DNA from 2 places in the Exiguobacterium sp. s6 genome. Region 2 is predicted to be linked to the other one. Evidence: predicted binding sites of a transcription regulator. Region 2 holds the regulator's gene; the other holds the start of a gene.
The links. Region 2 encodes LexA, which represses DNA repair genes until DNA is damaged. Its sites were predicted from a motif close to CGAACATATGTTCG; they were not measured.

Region 1 (5,601 bases), 400 kb from region 2:
TCTTCATTGCCGCCATCGGTTTCTTGACGCTCTGGCTCGTACCGAAACTGCCCGTGAAATTGCCGCTGTTATTGATGGCGATGCTCGTGCCGACGTTCGTCAGTCTCGTCGTCCCAGGAGAAGTCGCGACAATCGGCAGCGCCTATGGCGGTATCCCGAGCGGACTGCCTGAGTTCAACTGGCTCGCAATCGACCTCGATTTGATTGCGACGCTGCTCCCGTCGGCGTTCGCGATCGCTTTCCTCGGGGCGCTCGAATCGCTGTTGTCGGGTGCGGTCGCGGATGGCATGGCCGGCACGAAGATGAACCCCGACAAGGAACTGTTCGGGCAAGGACTCGCCAACGTCGTCGTTCCGTTCTTCGGCGGCATTCCGGCGACCGGCGCCATCGCCCGGACGGCGACGAACATTCAAGCCGGGGCCGTCAGCCGCCGTTCCGGTGTCATCCACGGGTTGACGGTGCTCCTCGCCGTGCTCGTGTTGGCACCGCTCGCGAGTTACGTCCCACTGGCCGCACTCGCCCCGATCTTGATGCGCGTCGCCTGGAACATGTCGGAGCGGCACCACGTCTTCGAGATGCTCAAACATCGGTCGGCCGAATCGCTCGTCCTGCTGATCACGCTCGGGCTGACCGTGTTCGTCGACCTCGTCGTCGCCGTCGAGGTCGGGGTCATCTGTGCGCTCGCCTTGTTCGCGAAACGGATGGCCGATACGATCGACGTCCGCGAACAGACGGAACGGTACGTGACGCGCGACGGTCAAGTCGTCTTCAGCGTCGAGGGACCGCTCTTCTTCGGGGCGATCGAGATGTTCGAGCACGTGTTGCATCATATCCATAACGAGCCCGACGTGTTCATCTTCAACTTCCACCGTTGTCCGGTCATCGATGTGACGGCCGTCGAAGAGATTCGCCGCGTCGTCCGAGAGTTGAAAGCGGCCGACCGTCGTGTCGTCTTCGCGCACTTGTCGGCACCCGTGCGCCAGACGCTCAAGCATTATGGCGTGCTCGATCACGTCGACACGTTCGAAACGACGCAGGAAGCGATTGACGCGTCTTAACGGACGGACAGAATCTGACCGAACGGGATGCGGCGCACGTCCGTGTCGAATAGCTCGACTTCACGCTCGGCATAATAGATGGCGTGGACATAACCGCGCATGACGTGGGTCATACCGTTATCGAACAGCGTCAGCTCGACGGCATCACCTTCACGGATGGCGCGTTCAAGCTCGGTCTGCCACAGATAGAGCAACTGCTCATCCAAATCGGGCAGCTCAATCTTTTGGACGTGGGCGTAATATTTCTTTAGCAGCGCCACGTGCTCGGGCATGAGGAACGGGATCCATTTCAATTCACCGCGGTCTTTGTAGCGGGTCTGGCTCATGACGATTCACCTCCTTGTTTATGTCCGCCGATGAGGCGTTGCCGCGTCCGGAGCGGACTGTCTTTCAGTAAACTCGACGCCGGCCGGATCGTGCCGCGGCCGAAGCGGACGTTCAAGCTATCGACGAGATCGAGGAAGTCGAATCGGCGTGCCCGGGCCCACTCGTCCTCGAAGAACGACAGCTGAACGTGGTCACTCCGAGGCTCGAGCTTGCCGAGGGCGACCGAGACGTAACGGACCGCCTCCGTCTCGTCCCACGCGTCGAGGAAAAGCGTTAACAACACCGGCAAGAACTCGCGCTCGTCCGCTGTGAAGCGGACGAGCTTTTTTTGTTTGCTGAACCCGCGCCGCTCGCTCGTCCGGGTGTAGCGGACGCCAAGATGGACGCTCCCGCCGACGAGACCGGCCTGCCGGGTCCGCATCCCGACCTCGACCGCAATCGCCTGCAGGACGAGCCGGATGGCCGCGTACGTCGCATAGTCCTTCATGAGCGTGATGCCGTGGCCAATCGTCCGGGGCCGCTGCCGTTTCGCCCCGAACAGGGAGCTCGGCGGGAGGATCGTCGGCGATTCATCGATGCCCCAGGCGTGATGCCACAGCTCGGCGCCGATGACGCCGAACTTCTCATGGAGCGTCTCGAGCGGATAGCGGGCGAGGTCACCGATCGTCTCGATGCCGAGCCGCCGGAGATGGACTTCCATCTTCGCCCCCACGCCCCACATCTTGCCGATCGGGGCCGGGTGGATCAACTTCTCGACGTCGTGGAGGAAACAGCTGGCGACACCTGTCTTCTTCCCATGCAGGTCGAGGACGAGCTTGGCGAGGACGTTGTTCGGCCCGATGCCGATCGTGACCGGGATGCCGGTATAGCGGAACACGGTCGAGCGGATGAGGCGGGCGACGTGCGCATCGTTCCCGAACAGCCGCTCCGTCCCGGTCAAGTCGACGAGCGTCTCGTCGACCGAGTAGACGCGGATCGCCTCAGGCGGTGCGAACTGATGCAAGATGTGGACGATTTGGACGGACACGTTCAAATAATGACTCATCCTGGCCTCGGCGTAGATGACGTGCCGTCGCTCATGCCACGGCAACCGGTCGATGTGGAACCGTCTAGAGCCGGTCTTGATGCCGAGCTGCTTCATCGGCGGCGTCGCGGCGAGGACGAGGGCACCGTGGTCCTGCAGGTTCGATAAGACGACGAGCTTTGTCTTGTACGGGTTCAACTTGCGGGCGGCGCACTCGCAACTGGCGTAGAACGAGACGCTGTCGATACAAAAAATCCGACGTCGCATAGCCACCTCTCCTTTTCACGAACAAGCGTTCTGTTTTTCTCATCGTATCACGGTCTCACGCCGTCTCAAATAGAAATCGAAAAAAATTATTGGATAGAACATTTGAGAATTAATTTACAAAAAGTAATGGTTGCGTTTACAAGCCGGTGATATAGTGAAAGATGTTGGAACATTTTTGGAAAAAGGGGAAATGAACATGAAAACAGCCTTGAAATGGACGATTGCGACAGCGCTCGTATTACCAGGGACATTACCACTCCACGCACCGAACGTGCTCGCATCAGAGGACGTTGTAAAGCTCCGCTTCTTGGAGACGACAGACCTACATACGAACATCACGAACTACGACTATTTTCAGGACAAAGTCGACAACACAATCGGCTTGACGAAAGTCGCGACGCTCATCAAACAGCATCGTGCGGAAGCAGGGGCTGACAACACGTTCCTGTTCGACAACGGGGATACGCTTCAAGGGACGCCGTTCGGGGACTACGTGCGTGAAGTGCATCAAGGAAATCCGGGCACGTTCGAGCATCCGATGTACAAGGCGATGGCGGCGCTCGAGTTCGATGCGGTTACACTCGGCAACCATGAGTTCAATTTCGGACTCGAGTTCTTGTATGATGCGATGGAAGGATCGAAAGGTAAGTTTCGCTTCGTCAACTCGAACGTTAAAGATGTAGACGGGAATCCGATTGTCGCGAAGTTCAACGTTGACGGACAAGAGGTCCAAATCATTGAGCGGACGGTCACGGATACGGATGGGGAGACACATACAATCAACGTCGGGGTGTTCGGTGTCGTACCACCGAAAATCATGTCGTGGGATTCGGGGAACCTGCAAGGCCGCGTGAAGGTAGACGATATTATCCCGTCGGCACGTGAAGCGGTTCGTAAGTTGAAAGAACGAGGAGCGGACGTCGTCGTTGCACTCGCACACTCAGGAATTGGGGAAAGTGCGACGCTCGCCGACCAACAAGAAGACGGAGAAGAGAACGTCGGCTACGCGCTCACGAAAATCGAAGGGCTCGACATGGTCATGACCGGTCACCAACATGGACGCTTCCCGGATGCGAAAGGCATGTTCGCCTCGTTCCCGAACGTGGATATGACGAAAGGGACAATCAATGGGAAGCCCGTCGTCATGGCGAATAACCAAGGAAAAGATTTAGGTGTCATTGACTTTGAGCTTGAGCAGGTTGACGGAATATGGCGTGTCCTCGATGCGACGGCCAAACTTGATTCAATCACAACGAACACCCCGGTCGACCCGGAGATTCGAGCGCTCATTGAGGCGGAGCATCAAGCGACGATTGAATACATCAATCGACCGGTCGGGGAGATTCAAGACGATATCCAAAGTTACTTCGCGCTCGTCCGTGACGATTCATCGGTCCAGTTTGTGACGAACGCGCAGAAATGGTTCGTCGAGAAAGAACTCGAGACGAACCCGGAACTTGCGCCATATAAAGGATTGCCGCTCCTCTCAGCTGGTGCACCGTTCAAGGCGGGTGGTCGCGAGTTAACGGATGCTAGTTATTACACGAACATCCCGAAAGGTCAAATCGCACTGAAGAACGTGGCTGATTTGTATGTCTACCCGAATACGCTTGAAGTCGTCAAAGTGACGGGACAAGATGTCATGGACTGGCTCGAGATGTCCGCCGGAGCTTACAAGCAAGTGAAAGCGGATGGGGAACCGTTGCTCGATCTCGGGTTCCGTAGCTACAATTTTGATATCCTTGACGGTTTGACGTATGAAATTGACGTGACGAGTCCTGCGAAGTTTGATGCCGGCGGTAAACTGGTGGATGCTTCGGCAAACCGTGTAAAGAACGTCGAATATAACGGGAAGGCCATCACGCTCGACCAAGAATTCTTGGTCGCGACGAACAACTACCGTGCGGGTTCGTCTTCGTTCCCGGGTCTCGGCGGTGGCAACAGCATTGTCTACCGTTCAGCTTATGAGACACGTAACGTCATCTCGGACTACATCATCGCAAGCCGTGGTGCCGTCGACTATAAGGCCGATGATAACTGGAAAGTCGTCGCCGACGCGAAACGTCTCGCTACGTTCGAGACGGCGGATGCCGGGAAGCAGTATATCGACCAATACGAAGGAATCGAAGCGACGGATGCGACGCGTACGGACGCAGCCGGACGACTCTTCCGGTCGTACACGATTGAACTCGATCCAGTCACGGAAGCCGAGCAAGTCGAGCTCGTCCTCTCGGTCGACACGATCAAGCCAGGTGCGAAAGTCGTGACGGGTGTCACGACGGCGAACGCGAACGTCACGTTGAAAGACGGACAGCGCGTGCTTGCGACTACGAAAGCGAAAGCGGACGGCACGTATACATTATCTGTGAAACCTCTCAAGCTTCGCCAAACGGTGAAAGTCGTCAGTGAATTCGATGGTCAAGCGAAGGAAGAGACGAAAGTCGTCGGAGCCGGTCACGTCGGTCTCCCGGCCCTTCGTTAATCAATGAACGAGCCCTCAGTTTTGAGGGCTTTATTTTGTGTCAAAAAAGTGAACGAAACCTCTTACCAAAAAAGGGGAACTGCTGTATAATCAATCACGTAAGCGTTTACATTATATGTGTAAAACAACGGGATTCATTTTTTCGGGGCCGGTGGGGACCGGCTACATACGTTCAAAAGGGGACAGCACACATGATTACATTCTTTATTGCCTTGGCGATTCTATTCGTCGGGTACAAAGTGTACGGCAGCTACGTCGAGAAGACGTTCGGCATCAAGGAAGAGCGGACGACACCTGCCTACGCGTCACAGGACGGGATCGACTACGTGCCGATGGGGAAAAAACGGAACTCGATGATTCAACTGTTGAACATCGCCGGGGTCGGCCCGATTTTTGGCCCAATCATGGGGGCGCTCTATGGACCGGTCGCGTTCCTGTGGATC
Region 2 (5,601 bases):
CGAGGAATCAGACATGTACCTCTATCCAGACCTCAATACATGGGTTGTCTTCCCGTGGACAGACGGCAGCGGTAAAGTCGCTCGCTTGATTTGTGATATTTATAACCCGGACGGCACACCGTTCAGTGGTGACCCGCGCGGCAATTTGAAGCGTAACCTCGAGCGCATGCAAAAGCTCGGCTTCACAGCATTCAACGTCGGACCAGAGCCTGAGTTCTTCCTCTTCAAGAAAGACTTGAACGGCCAACCGACACTCGAACTCAACGACCAAGGCGGTTACTTCGACTTGGCACCGGTCGACCTCGGCGAGAACTGCCGTAAAGAAATCGTCATCGAGCTCGAAAACATGGGCTTCGAAATCGAAGCATCACACCACGAAGTCGCACCAGGTCAGCACGAGATCGATTTCAAATACGCAGATGCGGTCACAACGGCTGATAACATCCAAACGTTCAAACTCGTCGTCAAGACGATCGCAGCGAAATACGGTCTTCACGCGACGTTCATGCCGAAGCCACTTTTCGGTGTCAACGGTTCAGGGATGCACGCCAACATGTCGCTCTTCAAAGGTGACACGAACGTCTTCTACGATCCAAACGGCGAAATGGAACTTTCTGATACGGCTCGCGCCTTCACGGCAGGGATTCTCGAGCACGCTCGTGCGTTCACGGCTGTCTGTAACCCGACTGTCAACTCGTACAAGCGCCTCGTTCCTGGTTACGAAGCACCTTGCTACGTAGCATGGAGCGCGCGCAACCGTTCACCACTCGTTCGTGTACCTGCGGCCCGTGGCCTCTCGACACGTATCGAAGTACGTTCGGTCGACCCGGCGGCGAACCCATACCTCGCGTTGTCTGCCCTCTTGGCGTCTGGCCTTGACGGCATCGAAAAAGATATGGCGGCTCCGAAGCCGATCGATAGCAACATCTACGTCATGGACAAGCCAGAACGTGTTGCTAACGGGATTGACGACCTTCCGGCTACGCTCTTCGACGCGCTCGAAGTACTCCGTACCGATAAAGTCGTCATGGAATCACTCGGTGAACATATCGGTGAGCACTTCCTCGAGTTGAAAGAAATCGAGTGGGATATGTTCCGTACGCAAGTGACAGAGTGGGAACGCGATCAGTACATGACGCTCTACTAAGTCGACTAATAAGGGATATTCCCTTTAAAATCAGAGTCCTGAACGAGTCTTCGTATGAAGTGCTCATTCAGGACTCTTTTTCTATAGTTCGCTTCAACTAATCAATGTAATGAGAGAAAATGTATATCACTATAAATGTAATGTAATGGAATGGGATAGGGGGACGAGAAGTGGCAACACCATTAAAAGACGTGTATGATGAGACCTTTTTGTTGGAATTTGGACGACGTATTCAAACCGTGTATCCGTCATTTGACGTACAGGCTTTTATCGCATCAATCATAGATGAATCGTGGGAAGAGTTGGCACTCAAAGGGCGTACTCGACGTATTTCGATAAAACTCGGTCAGTATTTGCCACAGGATTACGAATCAGCTTTGGACGTATTGGTTGAAATTGCAGATGATTGTATCGGTTTTCCATACTTATTTTTTCCGGACTTTGTAGCAGTGTATGGGCAGGCAGAAGGGTATTGGGAACGCTCGATGTCAGCGCTCGAACGCTTCACACAGAAGTCGTCTTCTGAATTTGCGATCAGGTCTTTTTTATTGCGGGAACCAACGCGTGTGATGCACCAAATGACAGCTTGGGCCATTCATCCGAACGAACATGTTCGGCGTTTGGCGAGTGAGGGTTGTCGTCCTCGCCTTCCGTGGGCGGAATCGTTACCGATGTTCAAAGAAGACCCAGCTCCAGTGTTGGAGATCCTAGAGTTGTTAAAAGAAGATCCATCATTATATGTGAGAAAAAGTGTCGCTAACAACCTCAACGATATCTCGAAAGATCACCCAGAAGCTGTACTCGCAGTCTCGCGACGATGGCAGGGCGAGCATCCTCATACCGATTGGATCATTAGGCACGGATGCCGGACACTGATCAAGTCAGCCCATCCTGACGCGTTAACGATATTCGGTTATACGCAGGAAACAAATTTAACCGTCGACGCATCGATTTCTATACATCCGAACGTGATCCGCATAGGGGAGGCGTGCGAGATTCAGTACGATGTGTCCATTCGTCCAGGGGATGCTGCTTATATTCGTATCGAATACGCGATTGAGTTTATAAAGGCCAACGGGAAAGCGAGTCGTAAAGCATTCCTGCTAGCGAATAGAACCGTCGCTGGGGGTGCGCGACTTGCAGCGACCAGAGTGCACGACTGGTCAGATTTGACGACCCGTCGGCATTATCCAGGGGAGCATCGTGTCGTCTTGTTGGTAAATGGACGAGAAGTGGCTGAACATCATGTCATGTTGCATAAAAGTTATTGAACTTCCATATAATAAACGGTTCAAAAAAGGGCAACCCTGTCTATTTAGACGGGTTGCCCTTTTTGGGTGTGTAGCATAACGATCTGGTTAAAACGCACGTTTGAAGAACGTGGACGCATAGTCGAGCGTCGTATGTAGCGTCGTCGCGAAAACGAGTCCGAAGAAGCATGCTGCCCCGTTCAAATCGAGCCACGATCTGACAGTTTCCTCATACGGCGTGACCGTGAGCAGAAGCGTGAGCGGGAAACCGAGATAGATGACCCGGATCAGATCGCTCAAGAGCGGAAAATGCGAGAATAACGACCGATGGGGCATAATCTTCACATAAGGGAGCCAAAAGCCCCGAAGCGGTCCCCATCGATAATAGGCGTCCGACTTCAAATCGAGATCCGGGGAGAGCCAGAACGTCCCGATGAGGGCGCCAAGCAGGAACACGGTCGGAACATCGATGTCAATAAAAGGCGTGGCAATCGCAAGAGCACCGATTGCCACGAGATTCGTACGGGTATGTGTCTTGCCACTAGCCATTAGTGAATCGTGCGGTATACACCGATGACCTTCCCTAAAATCGACACGTTATCGAAATACATCGCTTCGAGCTCGTCGTTCTCCGGCTGGAGGCGAACTTTCGAAGCTTCTTTATAAATCCGCTTCACGGTCGCTTCACCTTCATCCGTCATGGCGACGACAATCTCTCCATTGTCGGCCGTGTTCTGTTGACGGACGAGGACGCGGTCCCCATCCAAGATCCCCGCGTTAATCATCGAGTCTCCTGAGACAGAGAGCATGTAGACGTTGTCGGAACCGACGACGTGAGCCGGGAGCGGGAAGTGTTCTTCCACGTTCTCGATGGCCGTGATCGGCGTACCGGCTGTGACTTTCCCGATGACCGGCACGTACATGACGGCATCGTGGTCTTCGACGACGGACATCTCTTCATCCAAAATCTCGATGGCGCGTGGCTTCGTCTTATCACGTCGAATCAATCCACGCTTCTCAAGACGGTCCAAGTGACCGTGTACAGTCGAGCTCGATGCGAGCCCGACAGCCTCGCCAATTTCGCGGACCGAAGGGGGATACCCTTTCGCCCGAACCTCGGCTTTTATAAAATCAAGAATCTGTTGTTGTCTTGCTGACATTTTTTTCAATGGATTTCACCTCGATTATGTCGAATAACCTGCGAACGCATCCTATTCTTTATGGGTTTAGTTTAACACAAGAACACATGAGCGCACAAACATTCGTTCGTTTTTTTCTGCTTGACCGAACAGAAGTTCTTGTTTTATGATGAGAACAGATAAACGAACAGACGTTCTCGAGAACGTGTATTCTTATTCCCAGGAGGCAATGATTATGAGAGACACAATCAATGGAATCATCTTAGTCGGCATGTTGGCACTCGGTATGTTCGTATTTTTCGCGGTCGGAGAGCTACGTGACAACGAAGCGATCGTCGTGACCGAACAAAAAGTCGAACACAGTATTGAAGAAGAAGTCGCCTTAAAAGAGGCGGAGACGCTCGAAGCGCACATTCTCGCTAAACGGGATGAGGAAAAAGACGACAAGACGACGTGGTTCGCCGCCGAATAATCGTTTCTGATTGCGAACATCCCTTCATCCTGTGTATCGTAGAGGGCGAATGGAAAGAAAGGAAGTGACGCGATGCGAGTCGTCATTTATTGTCGCGTATCGACGAACAAGTCCACCCAAGAGACGTCGCTCAGTCGTCAGGCAGACGAATTGAAGCAGATGGCGAGACGTCTTGATGCTGAGGTTGTCGATGTGATCAGTGAACAAGAGAGCGGGTATGAGGTCAATCGGGCGGGACTGCTCGATCTATTGGAGCACGTCTCGACGTCTGATCTCGATGCCGTGCTCGTGAGCGACGACAGCCGTCTCGGACGGGGAAATGCAAAAATCGCTATCTTGCATACGCTCATGAAACATAACGTGCGCTTGTTGACGATGCAGTCGTCCGATGAATATATCGTCTCCGACGCCGAGAAGATGGTGCTCGAGATCGTCAGTGTCGTCGAAGAGTATCAACGCAAGATCCATAACGCTAAAATTTCACGCGGAATGCGTCGGGCGGTCGCGAACGGATTTAATCCGCATCGGAATATCCAGCACCATGACCAGGGCGGCCGGAGCCGAATCGAAGTTCCGATTGAAGAAATCGTCCAATTGCGTGAACGTGGACTCACGTTCGCTGAAATTGCCGCCACCCTCCGCGGTTTTGGTTATGAGGTATCGAAAGCGACCGTGAACCGGCGCTACTTGGAGCACGTGTCGGTACCAGAAACTTGATTCCTGCTCGCTGATTTTGTACAGTAGAAGGACAAATTCAGTAGAGAGGGGGCGAGCCCGATGCTAGCACCTGAACAGTTGGAGCGAATCAATTTCCTCGCCAACAAAGCAAAGACAGATGGTCTGTCACCACAAGAGATGGACGAGCAGCAAGCGCTGCGCCAACAATATTTGCAAGCGTTCCGCCAATCATTCAAATCACAGATGATGGGAATGAAGGTCGTCGATCCGGAAGGAAACGACGTAACGCCTGAAAAATTAAAAGATGAGCAGGAACGTTACCGCTCAGAATGACCATGAATGCACATCCTATTTCATATAGGATGTGCATGTTTGTTATACGCGAACGTTGATCAGGGGGACTCATTGATGCGTTTTCAAACGAAAGGAAGTAAACGATTTCATTTAATGTGTTATACTAATTAATTAGTTGTGACACACGAATGAGTGTGCTAAAATATGACGGGTAGAAACTTTGTTAACAACAGAGAGGATGAAATTAGTGGAAACAACTACTAAAGAATTATTAGCGATTAACTCGATTCGGACGCTCTCAATCGATGCGGTCCAAAAAGCGAACTCAGGTCACCCGGGTATGCCGATGGGTGCGGCTCCGATGGCGTTCACACTTTGGACGGACAAAATGCGTCACAACCCGAAAAACCCGAACTGGTTCAACCGTGATCGGTTCGTCCTTTCAGCGGGACACGGTTCGATGCTCTTGTACTCGCTTCTTCACTTATCTGGTTACGATCTCTCAATGGACGATCTCAAATCGTTCCGCCAAATGGATTCGAAAACGCCTGGGCATCCAGAGTACCGTCACACGGCAGGTGTCGACGCGACGACTGGACCGCTCGGACAAGGGATCGCCAT

Region 1: the regulator LexA is predicted to act here: its motif matches at 2,695-2,708, upstream of KNP75_RS03915 (Y-family DNA polymerase).

Annotation. Positions count from the first base shown of each region.
Region 1 is NZ_JACSLN010000001.1:748,237-753,837, forward strand. Features, by position in the region: gene KNP75_RS03905 (SulP family inorganic anion transporter) at 1-1,058, shown strand, start outside; gene KNP75_RS03910 (YolD-like family protein) at 1,055-1,384, opposite strand; gene KNP75_RS03915 (Y-family DNA polymerase) at 1,381-2,676, opposite strand; gene KNP75_RS03920 (bifunctional 2',3'-cyclic-nucleotide 2'-phosphodiesterase/3'-nucleotidase) at 2,873-5,158, shown strand; gene KNP75_RS03925 (carbon starvation CstA family protein) at 5,350-5,601, shown strand, end outside.
Region 2 is NZ_JACSLN010000001.1:1,144,148-1,149,748, forward strand. Features, by position in the region: gene glnA (type I glutamate--ammonia ligase) at 1-1,147, shown strand, start outside; gene KNP75_RS05915 (DNA alkylation repair protein) at 1,318-2,418, shown strand; gene KNP75_RS05920 (metal-binding protein) at 2,506-2,946, opposite strand; gene lexA (transcriptional repressor LexA) at 2,946-3,566, opposite strand; gene KNP75_RS05930 (hypothetical protein) at 3,772-4,008, shown strand; gene KNP75_RS05935 (YneB family resolvase-like protein) at 4,081-4,725, shown strand; gene KNP75_RS05940 (DUF896 domain-containing protein) at 4,786-5,019, shown strand; gene tkt (transketolase) at 5,219-5,601, shown strand, end outside.